One region of the Acidihalobacter yilgarnensis genome, then DNA from elsewhere that is predicted to be linked to it. Evidence: predicted binding sites of a transcription regulator. Region 1 holds the regulator's gene; the other holds the start of a gene.
The links. The regulator sigma-54, encoded in region 1, starts transcription at its own class of promoters, with help from an activator protein. The targets are predictions, from matches to a motif close to TGGCANGNTNCNTGCTT.
Positions count from the first base shown of each region.

Region 2: glnL (nitrogen regulation protein NR(II)) is a predicted target of sigma-54. The motif match lies at 5,425-5,441, and genes of this name have one in related genera.

Region 1 covers NZ_CP017415.1:3,046,014-3,053,578, forward strand. The annotation lists gene lptC (LPS export ABC transporter periplasmic protein LptC) at 1-409, shown strand, start outside; gene lptA (lipopolysaccharide transport periplasmic protein LptA) at 378-950, shown strand; gene lptB (LPS export ABC transporter ATP-binding protein) at 947-1,672, shown strand; gene BI364_RS14740 (RNA polymerase factor sigma-54) at 1,746-3,206, shown strand; gene hpf (ribosome hibernation-promoting factor, HPF/YfiA family) at 3,443-3,763, shown strand; gene BI364_RS14750 (PTS sugar transporter subunit IIA) at 3,787-4,251, shown strand; gene hprK (HPr(Ser) kinase/phosphatase) at 4,260-5,204, shown strand; gene rapZ (RNase adapter RapZ) at 5,201-6,061, shown strand; gene BI364_RS14765 (PTS sugar transporter subunit IIA) at 6,112-6,525, shown strand; gene BI364_RS14770 (HPr family phosphocarrier protein) at 6,512-6,781, shown strand; gene ptsP (phosphoenolpyruvate--protein phosphotransferase) at 6,899-7,565, shown strand, end outside.
Region 2 covers NZ_CP017415.1:3,356,099-3,363,663, reverse strand. The annotation lists gene secB (protein-export chaperone SecB) at 1-357, shown strand, start outside; gene BI364_RS16170 (NAD(P)H-dependent glycerol-3-phosphate dehydrogenase) at 369-1,391, shown strand; gene trmL (tRNA (uridine(34)/cytosine(34)/5-carboxymethylaminomethyluridine(34)-2'-O)-methyltransferase TrmL) at 1,408-1,872, opposite strand; gene BI364_RS16160 (dihydroorotate dehydrogenase) at 1,871-2,836, shown strand; gene ntrC (nitrogen regulation protein NR(I)) at 2,894-4,333, opposite strand; gene glnL (nitrogen regulation protein NR(II)) at 4,330-5,403, opposite strand; gene BI364_RS16145 (DUF4124 domain-containing protein) at 5,549-6,196, opposite strand; gene glnA (glutamate--ammonia ligase) at 6,318-7,565, opposite strand, start outside.

The DNA.
Region 1 (7,565 bases):
CAACGGGCACCGCCGCTATCGCCTGCAGGCAGTACACCTTACACATACCCTACCGGACCGACTCACCCGGCTGACCGATCCGGTGTTGGTGGTATATCCTGAGCGCGGTCCGCCGGTAACGCTACGCTCGCCCAGCGCCATCCTGCTGCCCGGCGACACCATCGTGCAGATGCCAGAGCGTGTGCTCATCACAAGACAGAACACGCAGGGACAGACGATTCACGTGATTTCCAGTAACGTGACGGTCGATACCCGTCAACAGACCGCGACGAGCCCGGCCCCCACCCGCATCGAGGGTCCTGGGTATGTCACGCAAGGCATTGGCCTGAGTGCAAATTTCAAGCAGCAGTTCATCGACCTCCTAAAGGACGTGCACAGTGTTTACACACGCCCAACGACATCCCACTGATTCACGGGCCGCCAGCGGTCGACGTACACGGGCACGCCGATTCTGGCTGATAGCGGCATTCGCCCTATCGTTGCCCCTGAACGCCTGGTGTGCGCCCCCCGTTTCGCGTAACGCCCCTGTTCACATCAGCGCAGACCGATTCCATTTCGATCAGAAAACCGGCATAGGCATCTACACCGGGCACGTCCACGTGACGCAGAACGCGCTGACGATTGATGGTGAACGCCTGACCGTAATTGCACCACCCAAGGGCCCGGTCGAACGGCTGACGATGGATGGGGCTCCCGCCAGCTTCAGCGATGTCACGCCCAAGGGCAAACCGGTGAAGGGACACGCCACGCACATGCTGTATCTGCCCGGCAACCAGGAAATCCACCTCGACGGACAGGCCAAACTGATCCAGGAACGCAACACCTTCAGCAGCGCGCGCATCGTCTACGATACGAAGAGCGGTGTCGTCACCGCTGGCGCGCCCGGCAATCGCGTTAAGGCAACTTTGGTCCCCGGCGGCCAAGGCGGCGCGGAGAAATCCACGCCATGAGCGTACTCAGCGTCACGGATCTCACCAAACGCTATCGCGGCCGCGACGTCCTTGGCGGGGTGTCGCTTGACGTGGGCAGCGGTGAGATCGTCGGCTTGCTCGGCCCCAACGGCGCGGGTAAAACCACCTGCTTTTACATCATCGTGGGCCTGATCCAGCCAGATTCTGGCCATATTCGCCTCAATGATCAGGACATCACCCGATTCCCCATGCATGCGCGCGCGCGCATGGGCGTCGGCTATCTGCCTCAGGAAGCCTCGGTATTCCGCCGCCTCAGCGTCGAAGACAATATCCGCGCGGTACTCGAACTGCGTGACAATTTCGACCCCAAGGCACAGAATGAAACCCTGGAAAGTCTGCTGGATGAACTGCAGATCGGGCATATTCGCAGCAGTCGCGGATTCAGCCTCTCCGGTGGTGAACGACGGCGTGTGGAGATTGCCCGTGCCTTGGCAGCCGAGCCCGCATTCATCCTGCTAGACGAACCCTTTGCCGGTGTCGATCCCATCTCGGTGCTCGATATTCAGCGCATCGTGCGACATTTGAGCGACCGGGATATTGGCGTCTTGATTACCGACCATAACGTACGTGAGACCCTCGGCATCTGTCAGCGCGCCTATATATTGAGCGACGGGCATGTGCTTGCCGAAGGCACCCCGGAAGATATCCTGGACAACCAGAAGGCCCGCGAGGTCTATCTGGGTCAGGACTTCCGCCTGTAAGCAACCCGAGATACCCAAGAGTCCGACGATGACCATTGCGTTAAACGCGAATTCAAGATAAACATCAAACGCGATGATCAAGCCTTCACTTCAACTCCGGCTGGGGCAATCCCTGGCGATGACGCCTCAACTGCAGCAGGCCATACGCCTATTGCAGTACTCGACACTCGAGCTACAGACACATATTCAGGAAGTCCTGGAAACCAACCCGATGCTCGAGGTCGACGAGGATTCCGGGCGAGTTGAGGGCGCGGATGGCGAGCAAATCAACGGCGAATCTCGCGAAGGCGCCGCCGAAGACAACCCATCCCAAGACACCATCCCAGACGAATTGCCGGTCGACAGTGCCTGGGACGATATTTACGAGCCGCCAACCGCAGCGGGCTCCGGCTCGTCCGAAGCCGATGACCGCGACCCCTACGAATCACAAAGCGGCGATGGCGAGTCGCTGATCGATCATCTGCTCTGGCAAGTGCACTTGGCACCCATGAACGAGCAGGATCGCCTGATCGCCATGACCCTGATCGACTCGATCGGCGGTGACGGTTATCTTCAGGAGGATATCGAGAACATCCGTGGATCACTCGCCGCGCAATTGCAGGCCGATCTCGAAATCGAGGACATCGAGGCCGTCCTCCATCTCGTGCAACGGCTAGATCCTCCAGGTTGCGGCGCCCGCAATCTGGCGGAATGCCTCGACATACAACTTTCTGAGATGCCACAAGATATACCGTGGTTGATACAGGCGCGGCGCTTGGTGCAATCCCATATCGACCTGCTCGGGAATCACGATCTCAAGGCACTGATGCGCCACCTGGAACTGGACGAGGCTGGCCTGCAGGAAACCATCGCACTGATCCAGTCGCTCAATCCGCGGCCTGGTGCACAGATCAGCAATAGCCGACCCGAATATATCGTCCCCGACGTGACGGTCCGCAAACAGGGTCAGCGCTGGCGCGTGGAGCTCAACTCTGAAGTTGCGCCGCGCCTACGCTTGAATTCCACCTACGCATCAATGGTACGGCGCGCAGACAGCAGCGTTGACAACACCTACATGAAAAATCAGCTGCAGGAAGCGCGCTGGTTCATCAAAAGCCTGCAAAGCCGTAACGAAACCTTGCTACGTGTCGCCACTGCCATCGTCGAGCAGCAGAGGGGGTTTCTCGAATATGGCGAGGAGGCGATGAAGCCCCTGGTCCTGCGCGACATTGCGGAACAGGTCGAAATGCACGAATCGACCATCTCTCGCGTCACTACCCAGAAATACATGTACACGCCCCGCGGCATCTTCGAATTCAAGTACTTCTTCTCCAGCCACGTCGGTACCGCCGATGGCGGTGAATGCTCCGCAGTCGCGATTCGCGCCATGATCCGCAAACTGGTCGAATCCGAACCCGGCGACAAACCTTTGTCGGACAGCAAGATCGCAGATCTGCTCAGCGAGAAGGGGATACAGGTTGCGCGCCGCACGGTCGCCAAATACCGAGAGGGCATGAACATTCCGTCCTCCAGCGATCGCAAACGACTCAACTAGACTCAAATCATGGAGATCTCACAAAATTCTTCGACTTGGCGCAATACGGACCGACACCCGCATTCCGGCCGTGACCAGGGAGCACAGTCGGGCGCCAGCGTCGAAACCCGGCGGTGGGAGATGTTACCCGCCGTCCACGCCCCGCACAGGGAACCGCGGACGGCGAGCAACGTCGGCCATGATGGCACCGCCCCCAAATGGGCAGTTAAGACACAGCCCTCAACGAGGAGTATCGTATGCAAATCAACCTGTCTGGGCACCACGTAGAGTTGACCGATGCACTACGCGACTACGTAAGCGACAAATTCCAGCGTCTCGAACGACACTTCGACAATATGATCGATGTCCACGTAATTCTTTCCGTAGAGAAATTGCGTCAGAAGGCCGAAGCCAGTCTGAACCTCAGCGGCAACCAACTCTTCGCAGATGCCGTCGACGAAGACATGTATGCCGCTATCGACTCGCTCGTCGACAAGCTCGACCGGCAGGTGATCAAGCACAAGGAAAAGACCAAAGACCATCACAAGGCCGAAGCGACCAAACGCACGGCCATCTGAAACACACAGGCGACACCTGAACCATGCAGATAGGCGAATTACTCACGACCGAACGCATCCTCAACGATGCGGACATCCACAGTAAAAAGCGGGCACTGGAGGCACTAAGCGAACTCCTGGCCAAGGGTGGACAGGTTTCCTCCAATGAGGTCTTCGATACCCTGCTCGCACGCGAGCGCCTGGGCAGTACCGGCTTGGGACATGGCGTAGCGATACCGCACGGCCGCATGGCTGGCCTCAAGGAAACCCAGGCCGCCTTCATCAAATTGAACGGGGGCATCGATTTCGATGCCCCCGACCAGGCGCCGGTTGATCTTCTGTTCGCCCTGGTGGTCCCCGAGGAGTGCACCAGCGAACACCTGGACACGCTCTCAAGACTGGCTCAGTTGTTCAGCGACCCGATCACCGTGCAACAACTACGGGGTGCCCACGACAGCGAGTCCGCCCTGGGACTGCTCAATGACTGGGATGCCAGGCACGCCGCCTAGGCGACGTCATGGACGCCACGCTCTCCGCTGAAACCCTCTATCAAGCCCTCGGCAAACGCCTCGAACTTTCCTGGGTGGCGGGACGTTCGAGCGGAGGGCAGCGTCTGTCTGCGGCCGATACTCACTGGGGCGGCGCCACCCTGGTAGGCCATCTCAACCTGATACACCCGCACTGCGTACAGGTACTGGGTAGCCGCGAATTCGCCTATCTGCAGCAACTCGACACCACCACCCGCGAGCACGCCCTGTCACAACTGCTCAACGGCGAGAGCGTCGTGATCGTCGTCGGTGGCGGAGAATCTCCGGACACCCGGATGATCGAACTTGCCGAGCATGCGGGTATCGCGCTGCTCGTTTCCCCCCTGGCCACGCACGAACTCATCAGCACATTACGCTATTTCCTCAGCGAGGCACTCGCCGAGACTACCACCACACATGGCGTGTTCATGGAAGTGCTCGGCACTGGCCTGCTGCTCACCGGTGACAGCAATGTGGGCAAAAGCGAATTGGCACTGGAATTGATCACCCGAGGTCATCGCCTGGTCGCGGACGACGCACCCGAGTTCGCCCGCATCACGCCGGATATCCTGCAGGGACGCTGCCCACACGTCCTGCAGGATATGCTGGAGGTACGCGGGCTCGGCATACTCAATGTGCGCGCCATGTACGGTGACAATGCAATCAAACTGAACAAATATCTCAGGCTAATCATAGACCTGCGCCACAGCCACAGCACCCGTCACGAGGACGAGCATCGACTGTACGGGATCACGCGCATCCGACGCCTGCTCGGGGTTGAGATACCCGTCATCGAAATCCCCGTCGCGCCCAGCCGTAACCTGGCGGTCCTGGTCGAAGCCTCTGTACGCAAACACCTGTTGCTGCAATCCGGTTATGATGCAGCGGACGACCTGATTCAGCGACAGCAACAACGCCTCGAGAGCGAATCGTGAGACTGATCATCATCAGCGGCCTTTCGGGCTCCGGCAAGACCGTTGCCTTGCATGCCCTCGAGGACGAGGGTCTGTATTGCATAGACAATTTGCACCTCGGCCTGCTCCCGGCCTTCGTCGACAACCTGCTCAGCCCCAAAGTGAAACTCTACGACGAGGCGGCCGTCGGCATCGATGCGCGTAGCGGCATCGAAGAACTGCGCGGCTTCAAGGAAGTGCTTCAAGACATCCGTTCGCGGGGCGTTCAACTTGAAATCATCTACCTGCAGGCCGAGATTGACACGCTGATCAAGCGCTTCAGCGAAACCCGCCGCAAGCATCCCTTATCACGTAAAGGGCTCCCCCTGATCGAGGCGATACACCTGGAGCGCTCGCTGCTCGCGGTCATTGCCGAACACGCCGATCTGACCATCGACACGACGCGCAGCAACGTTCATCAGCTAAGCGCCCAGATCCGCGAGCGCATCGGACGCAGCCATGTCGGTTCGCTATCGCTGCAGTTCCAGTCCTTTGGTTTCAAGCACGGCGTGCCAGGAGACTCCGATTTCATTTTCGACGTCCGCTGCCTGCCCAATCCCCACTGGGAACCGCGCCTGCGTAACCAGACTGGGCTTGACCCTTCTGTACAGCAGTATCTTTCTTCCCACCCGATGGTCGAAGACATGTACCACGACATCCAGCGCTTTCTGCAAACATGGATCCCGCGCTTCGAGGCCGAAAATCGCAGCTACCTGACGGTTTCCATCGGCTGCACCGGCGGACAGCACCGCTCGGTCTATCTCGTACAAAGGCTCGGCGACGCCTTCCGAGACGAACGCGGTACCGAAATCACGATCCGTCACCGGGAGCTTGGCTGATGCCCGATCCCCATCCATTGCCACCCGTTACCGCATAGGCACGTCGCACCATGTCCGTGGGAATTTTACTCATCACGCATAACCGCCTCGGCGCGGACCTCATGGAAACGGCACGCAGCATGCTACGTGCGACACCGCTTACCGTTGCCAACCTCGCGGTTTCCCCCGCCTCAGACCCTGATGAGATTCTCAAACGCGCCCGTGAGCTGTGCGACCGGCTCGACGCCGGTAGCGGCATCCTGGTGCTCACCGACATGTTTGGTTCCACGCCCAGCAACATCGCCTGCCGTCTTTGCGACGACAACCACCAGGTTCGTATCCTTGCAGGGCTCAACCTGCCGATGTTGATCCGGATTTTCAACTATCCGACGCTGAGCCTCGACGCCCTCAAAGACAAGGCATTGAGCGGCGGACACGATGGCGTTCTCAATTGTCAGGAGGTGAGTACGCATGGCGCAGACTGAAGTCAGCATCGTCAACCGCCTCGGGCTACATGCCCGTGCCGCTGCCCGCCTGGTCAGCCTCGCCAGCCGCTTCAACGCGCACATCGAACTCGAACGTAATGGCCGGCGGGTGAACGGCAAGAGCATCATGGGAGTCATGATGCTCGCCGCCGCTCAGGGCAGCACGCTGACTCTCCATGCAGAAGGTATCGACGCAGAACAGGCCCTCGTGGAGATATCCGCGTTGATCGCCGACCGCTTCGGTGAGGGAAGCTGACGAGCGGCCCCACCCGGCTTGGTGCTATAAACGAGATTCAAGAGCGCCGTATAAGCGGGTTCCATCCGGTTTGATGCCCGCCTCCACCTCCGCTCGCAAGCCAAGGAAAGCTCCACAATGAGCCTGTTGCTCAACGGCATCGGTGTCTCCCGCGGCATCGCCATCGGTCGCGCATATCGCTATGCGCAGGAAGCGCCAGAGGTTACCGAACGACGACTACCGGCAGATGCCCTGCCCAATGAAGTCAAGCGCTTTCGTCATGCGCTACGGCGTGCCAAGGCCGAGCTCAAGGCCGTTCGTGCCCGCATCCCGGCGCACGCGCCTGCCGATGTCGGCACCTTTATCGACACCCATCTGCTGATGCTGGAAGACAACCTGCTCGCGCGCGAACCGATTCAGCATATCCGCCGGTTGCGTTGCAATGCGGAATGGGCGCTCAAGCTCCAGCACGATGAACTGGTGGCGGCCTTCGATGCTATGGAGGACCCGTATCTACGCACGCGTCGGGATGACGTTGCCCACGTCATCGGCCGCATCCAACGTCTGCTCGCTGGCAAGGAAACGGCCGTCATGCCGGTAACTCGCGGCGATATCGTGGTTGCCGATGACCTCTCTCCCGCCGACATCGCCAGTCTTCACCAAGCGCGTGTCGCGGGTGTGATCACCGAATTTGGCGGCCCCCTCTCACACACCGCAATCCTGTTGCGCAGTCTTGAACTACCTGCCGTGGTCGGCACACATGCTGCACTTCGCCTACTAAGCAATGGCGAAATGCTGATCATCG
Region 2 (7,565 bases), 310 kb from region 1:
CCCGAGGCCGAGGTGCAGCTGAACGTGTCGCATCAGGCGCTGGATGCCGGTGTTTGGGAGGTTGAGCTGCAGGTGACGGTGACGGCACGTTCCGGCGAGCGGACCTTCTATCTCGTGGAGATCAAACAAGCCGGCGTGTTCACCGCCCAGAACATCCCCGAGGAGCACATGGGCCATCTGCTGGGCAGCTACTGCCCGAATCTGTTGTTCCCATTCGCCCGCGAAGCCGTTGCGGATTTGGTTGCCAAGGGCGGCTTCCCTCAGCTCCTGCTCGCACCGATCAATTTCGATGCCTTGTACATGCAGCAGCTTGAGCAGCAGGGCGCGGCGGCCGAAGCGGCAAACACCAGCCACTGATCGACAGCACGATGCAAGACGATGCGCCCCTAGCTGTGCTGGGTGCCGGATCCTGGGGTACGGCGGTTGCCGTACTGCTGGCCAGCAACGGTCGTCAGTGCCTGTTGTGGAGTCGTGACCCGGCGCACGCGGCGTGCATGGCCGCTACTCGCCGGAACGCACGTTACCTGGGTGATATTCCCCTGCCCGCGGGCGTAGAGCCCACGGGCGATCTTGATGCCGTGTTGGATCGAGCCAGCGACTTGGTGATTGCGATCCCCAGCGCGGGTTTTACGACGTTCGTCGAGGGACTACGCGGGCGCTTGGCCGACAATGCCCGCCTGGCTTGGTTGACCAAGGGGCTTGCCCACGACACGGCCGATACGCTCGATTGCGTGATCGCCAGCGTGCTGGGCGAAGATCGATTGCGGGCGGTGATATCCGGTCCCAGTTTCGCCTCTGAAGTGGCCCGAGGGCAGCCGACAGCAGTCACGGTGGCCTCCCCAGACATCGCCTTTGCTGAAACGGTGGCTGGTTGGCTGCGTAACCCCGTGTTTCGCGTCTACACCAGTGATGACATGCTCGGCGTCGAATTGGGCGGCGCACTCAAGAACGTGCTGGCCATCGCGGTCGGCATCTCCGATGGTCTGGGTTATGGCGCCAACGCACGCGCCGCGCTGATCACGCGCGGCTTAGCGGAGCTGATGCGCCTGTTTCAGGCGGCCGGTGCGCGCCCTGAGACGCTGATGGGCTTGTCGGGCCTGGGTGATTTGGTGCTCACGTGTACCGACGACCAGTCTCGCAACCGTCGTCTGGGATTGGCCCTGGGGCGCGGCGAGTCACTGACTTCGGCGCTGCAAGCGATAGGTCGGGTGGTCGAGGGGGTGACTACGGCTGAGGGAGTTATGCGCGTTGCCGGCCGCTACGGTGTCGAGCTGCCGATCTGCGAGCAGGTTTATGGCGTGATTCACCGGGACATGCCTGCGCAGGATGCGGTGCAGGCCCTGCTCACGCGCGACCCGCGCCCGGAGTTGGGCGCGTCCTTCGCGGACTAGGATCTCTTGACGGCGCTTAGGCACCACCCTCGAAGCCGTTCTGGCGCCAAGCCTCGAACACGGTTACGGCCACGCTGTTGGAGAGATTCAGGCTGCGACTGTGTGGGCGCATCGGTAGTCGCAAGCGCCGATCAGCCGGGTAGTCCGCGAGCACAGATTCTGGCAGGCCGCGAGTCTCGGGGCCGAATACGAAAGCATCGCCCGGCGCGAAGCGGGCCTCGGCGAGCGGCTGTGCGCCGCGGGTGCTCATGGCGAAGCTGCGCAGAGGACGGACAGCTTCAGCGAAATCCTGCAGGCTGTCATACTCCTGCACCTGCGCCCACTCGTGATAGTCGAGGCCGGCACGCCGTAGGCGGCGGTCGTCCAGGGTGAAGCCTAGCGGGCGGATCAGGTGCAGCCGGCAGCCGGTGTTGGCACACAGACGGATCACATTGCCCGTATTGGGTGGAATTTCAGGTTGATAGAGGACGACGTGAAACATGAGCGAGCGCGTTAACGACCTTCGATTGGCGGTGGATTTTTGTGGCCTGAAGCTGGCGACACCGTTGGTATTGCTGTCGGGTTGCGTCGGCTTCGGCGAAGAATACACGCGCGTGGTGGGCTACTCCAATCGGGAGGTGGGTGCGATCTGTCTCAAGGGCACCACCGGGAGTCCGCGTTTGGGCAATCCGGCACATCGCGTCTACGAGACGCCCGCGGGCATGCTCAACGCGATCGGCCTTCAGAACCCCGGCGCCGCGAAGGTGGTCGACGAGATTCTGCCGACCCTGGATTTTGGCGAGACGCGCTATATCGCCAATGTATCCGGTTCCACCATCGAGGAATACGAAGCGGTGACGCGTCGCTTCGACGATTCGCCCATCGATGCCATCGAGATCAATATATCCTGCCCCAATGTGAAGGAAGGCGGGGTGGCCTTCGGGAATGACCCGGATATGTCCGCGCGCGTGGTCGAGGCCTGTCGGCGAGTGACGGACAAACCGCTGATCACCAAGCTCTCCCCGAACCAGACCGATATCGCCGAGAACGCGCGACGTTGTATCGAGGCGGGTACGGATGCCTTTGCAGCCATCAACACCTTGATGGGGATGGCCATCGACATTCATGCGCGAAGGCCGCATATCGGCAACAACCAGGGCGGATTGTCGGGGCCGGCGATCAAGCCCATCGCCCTGCTCAAGGTCTGGCAGGTCTATCAGGTGGCACGGCCGCACGGGATTCCAATCATCGGGCAGGGTGGCGTCGCCAGTGCGGAGGACGCAATCGAGTTTCTATTGGCCGGTGCTTCCGCGATTGGCGTCGGCACGGCGCTGTTCTATGACCCGCTGATTCTGTCGCGGATCAACGATGGTCTGCTGGCCTATATGACGCGTCACGAGGTTGGCAGTATCGCCGAGCTAACCGGCGCATTGGTACCCAATGGCCCGGGTGGCGCCTGTATTTGAGACCTTCGAATGGCTCGCATGGCAGCCGCGCCCGCCCACAGCGGGGCGGATGGCGACTCAGTCCTCGTCTTCCTCGTGTCCGTCCTCTTCGCCTACGGTCATGCCCAATTCCTTGATTTTGCGTGTGAGGGTGTTGCGACCCCAGCCGAGCAGTTTGGCTGCATCCTGACGACGACCGCCGGTACGCCGTAGGGCAACCTCGATCAGTATCCGTTCCATACGCGGGGTGGCCATGTCGAGCAGGGGTTGCTCGTTGAGTGCGGCCTGGCGCTCCGCCCAACGGGTGAGCGGGTCCTCCCAATCCAATCCGCCCTCTTCGGTATTGATCTGACGCAGCTCGGGGGGCAGGTCCTCCAGATGAATCTCGTTGCCAGAGGCCATCACGGTCAGCCAGCGACAGGTGTTTTCTAGCTCGCGTACGTTGCCTGGCCATTGATAGCGTCGTAGATAGTCGCTGACATCGGGACGCGGCGTCTTGGGGCTGGCCTGAAGTTCATCCGCGGCTTGTTTGAGAAAATGGTCTAGCAGTAGGGGAATGTCCTCGTTCCGCTCACGCAATGGCGGAATACGGATGCGAATGACGTTGAGGCGGTGGTACAGATCCTCGCGAAACAAGCCCTCCTTCACACGGCGCTCGAGATCCTGGTGGGTCGCCGCAATGATGCGTACATCGACCCGGATAGGCGTGTGTCCGCCGACGCGGTAGAACTCGCCGTCCGCGAGCACGCGCAAGAGCCTGGTTTGTAGCTCGGCGGGCATGTCGCCGATTTCGTCCAGAAACAGCGTGCCGCCGTCGGCCTGTTCGAAGCGGCCTCGGCGTTGCGCCTGGGCTCCGGTAAAGGCGCCGCGCTCGTGTCCGAAGAGTTCGGATTCGAGCAGGTCGCGAGGTATCGCGGCGGTGTTGAGCGCGATGTAAGGTCCTGTGGCGCGCGGGCTGTGTCGATGCAGTGCGCGGGCGACCAGTTCCTTGCCAGTGCCCGATTCACCGGTGATCAGTACGGTGATGTTGGAGCGCGCCAGTCGGCCGATGGCGCGGAATACCTCCTGCATGGCCGGGGCCTCGCCGAGGATTTCCGGGGTTTCCTCGCGCGCGGCCTCCAGCTCAATCGCGGTCGTCTGCTGGCGTGCGCGTTGGCAGGCGCGACGGGCCAGTTCCACGGCCTCGTCGACGTCGAAGGGCTTGGGCAGGTATTCGAACGCGCCACCTTGGTAAGCTGCAACCGCGGCATCGAGATCCGAGTGTGCGGTGATGATGATGACTGGGATCTCGGGGTACTGGGTGCGCAGGCGTTCGAGCAGGTTGAGCCCATCCTGTCCGGGCATGCGGATGTCGCTGATGATGACACGCGGCCGCTGCTGCTCAAGTTGACGCAATACGGATTCGGCATCCTCGAAGACGGCGACCTCGAACCCAGCGCCGCCAAGCGCGCGCTCCAGTACCCAGCGGATCGAGCGGTCGTCGTCGACGACCCAGATCGTGTCCGTATTTTCGGTCATGTTTCGGTCCCCAGAGGGAGCAGAATGGTGAATTGTGTGTGCCCTGGCCGCGATTGACATTCGATCAATCCTCCATGCTGGGTTATCAGTGACTGGGAGATGGCCAAACCAAGTCCGGAGCCCTCTGGGCGCCCGGATACCATGGGGTAGAAAATACGGTCGATTAGCCCTTCGGGTACGCCGGGGCCATCGTCTACCACGTGGATAACGGCCACCAAGCGGTGGCGGACGCTGCCGATGGTGTGATTGCGTGTGATACGGGTACGCAGCAGGATTTCGCCGGAGTGACCGACGGCATGGACGGCGTTCTGCACGATGTTGAGCACAGCCTGGAAGATCATGTCCCGGTCGAACAGCAATTCAGGAATGCTGGGGTCGTAATCGGTGGCCAGTCGGATGTCCGCGGGCAGGTCGACATTGACCAGCTGACGGGCACGCTCAAGTACTTCGTGAATATTGCTGATGTTCATGCGCGGGCGACTGTTCGGACCCAGCATGCGGTCGACCAGCGCACGCAGGCGGTCGGCTTCGGCAACGATGATGCGAGTGTATTCGCGCAGGTCGTCTGCAATCAGTTCGCGTTCAAGCAATTGCGCCGCGCCGCGCAGCCCGCTCAGGGGGTTCTTGATTTCATGGGCCAACCCACGCAGTAACTCGCGTGCGGTGGACTGTTGGCTGAGCAGCCGCTTTTCGCGGGTGATGCGCAGCTGACGGTCGATGTGGCTGAGTTCAAGCATGACGCCATCCACGTATTCCCCGATGATCCAGGGTGTGATCGTGCAATCGACGTTGGTTTGGCGATGTCCGGGTAGATGCAGAAGCTTCTCGCGTTCCGTCAGTGGGTGCGCCGTAGCCACGGCCTCTCGCAGTGCCTCGATAAAGACCTCGTCTCCGGGGAACAGAAGTTCGGCCGGGCTACCGACGACATTTTGCGCGCTATGCTCGAGCAGCATCTCACCTGCTGGATTGAGCAGACGCAGGATCAATCCGCTGTCGAAGTACAGGATTGCGGTCGTGAGGTTGTCGAGTATCTCGGCTTCGGTCGGAACCATGTGGGTAGGCGGCATCATCGTTGTCATCATCGCACTGGCAAGCAAAAAGCGCGCCGTGTCTACAGGCCGCGTGTGGCCTATAGACACGGCAATAAGCGCAGATATTATGCACCAATATAGTGCGTGCTATCGGGGCTCGCGTGTGATGCGGGGAGGGGGGAGATCAGTTGGGGGCGTGAAACTGCGGCGCGCGGGGCATCATGGGTGCCCGAGGGGCTTGATGTACGCCGCCAGAAATACCATTGGGCGCAGGCGTGTTACCCGTGTTACCCGTACCCGGTGCCGCTTGCTGCGGGTTGAATAGGATGGAGTGGCGTAGCAGCGTGAAGCTGATGCCCGACGAGCGGATTGCGACACTACCGCCGGCAGTCTCGACGGCGGCATACAGCATATGGGTACCGCGATTGACGTTGCTCAGGGGTATCTGCGTGGAGGTGCCGCTGTATACCTGCGCGCCGTCCATGAACAGGCGTATGCGGTCGCCGGGCCGCAGGGCCGGCGAAAGGCTTAGCGAAACCGTGATGTCGCCGTTGTTGGCACGCACGGATTGATTGTTGGTTGGCGAGGTGATCGCCAGCGAGCGGTAGGGCGCCACTTGTCCGCTGGAGCCAGTGGCCGGCTGCGGCCCACTGAGTTGTTGCGGCGTTTGCATGGTGTTCAGCGGATGATTGAGCTCAAGCTTTTGGGCGTTGCCGTTGGGCGGCGGGACGTCTGAAAAGACGACATCGCCCTGGGCATTGACCCAACGATAGATCGTTGCCTGGGCCGCAGTAGTAAACAGCAGGCAGAAGATGAAAAGCAGGCGCGCCATTGGCGACAGCATAGGCCGGCACTGGCCCTGGCTGCAAGTGCTAGGCGACTTTGTCTGGACGCAAACGAAAGACGCCCCCGTTTCCGGAGGCGTCCGTCGTGCGATCTTCAGTGGAAGAAGATCAGAGGCTGTAATACATGTCGAACTCAACCGGATGGGTGGTCATCCGCATGCGGGTGACTTCCTCCATCTTGAGTGTGATATAGGCGTCGATGGCGTCGTCGGTAAATACACCGCCGGCGGTGAGGAAGGCGCGATCCTTGTCCAGGGCCGCGAGCGCCTGGTCGAGGGCACTGCAAACCTGAGGTATCTTCTTCTCCTCTTCGGGCGGCAGATCGTAGAGATTCTTATCCATGGCGTCGCCGGGATGGATCTTGTTCTGGATGCCGTCGAGGCCGGCCATCAGCATGGCCGTGAAGGCCAGATAAGGGTTGCCGGTGGAGTCAGGGAAGCGAACCTCAATGCGGCGCGCCTTGGGGCTGGACACCCACGGAATGCGGATCGAGGCCGAGCGATTGCGCGCGGAATAGGCCAGCATGACCGGGGCTTCAAAACCGGGGACCAGTCGCTTATAGCTGTTGGTCGAGGCGTTGGTTAGTGCGTTGATCGCATGCGCGTGCTTGATGATGCCGCCGATGTAGAACAGTGCGGTTTCGGACAGGCCGCCATAGAGGTCGCCGGCGAACAGGTTGACGCCATCCTTGGCCAGCGACTGGTGGACGTGCATACCGTTGCCGTTGTCGCCGACCAGGGGCTTGGGCATGAAGGTCACGGTCTTGCCATAGTTGTGAGCGACGTTCATGACCACGTATTTGAGTATTTGGTTCCAGTCGGCGCGGGTGACCAGCGTGTTGAACTTGGAGCCGATCTCGCACTGGCCGGCGGTCGCCACCTCATGGTGGTGCACCTCGGTGGGGACGCCCATTTCCTCAAGGACCAAGCACATGGCCGAACGCAGGTCCTGCAGGGAATCGACCGGCGGAACGGGGAAATAGCCGCCCTTGACGCCGGGGCGGTGACCGATGTTGCCTTCCTCGAACACCTTCTCGGAATTCCAGCCGGCCTCGTCGGAGTCGATCTTGTAGAACGCGCCCTGCATGTTGGAGCCCCAACGCACGTCGTCGAAGACGAAGAATTCGGGCTCGGGGCCGAAGAACGCGGTATCGGCAATCCCGGTCGATTTCAGGTAGGCCTCGGCGCGCTTGGCGATGGAGCGTGGGTCGCGCTCGTAGCCTTGCATGGTGGAGGGCTCAATGACATCGCAACGCAGGATCAGCGTGACTTCATTGAAAAAGGGATCGATGACCGCAGTGCTCGCGTCGGGCATCAGGATCATGTCGGAGGCCTCGATGCCCTTCCAGCCGGCGAT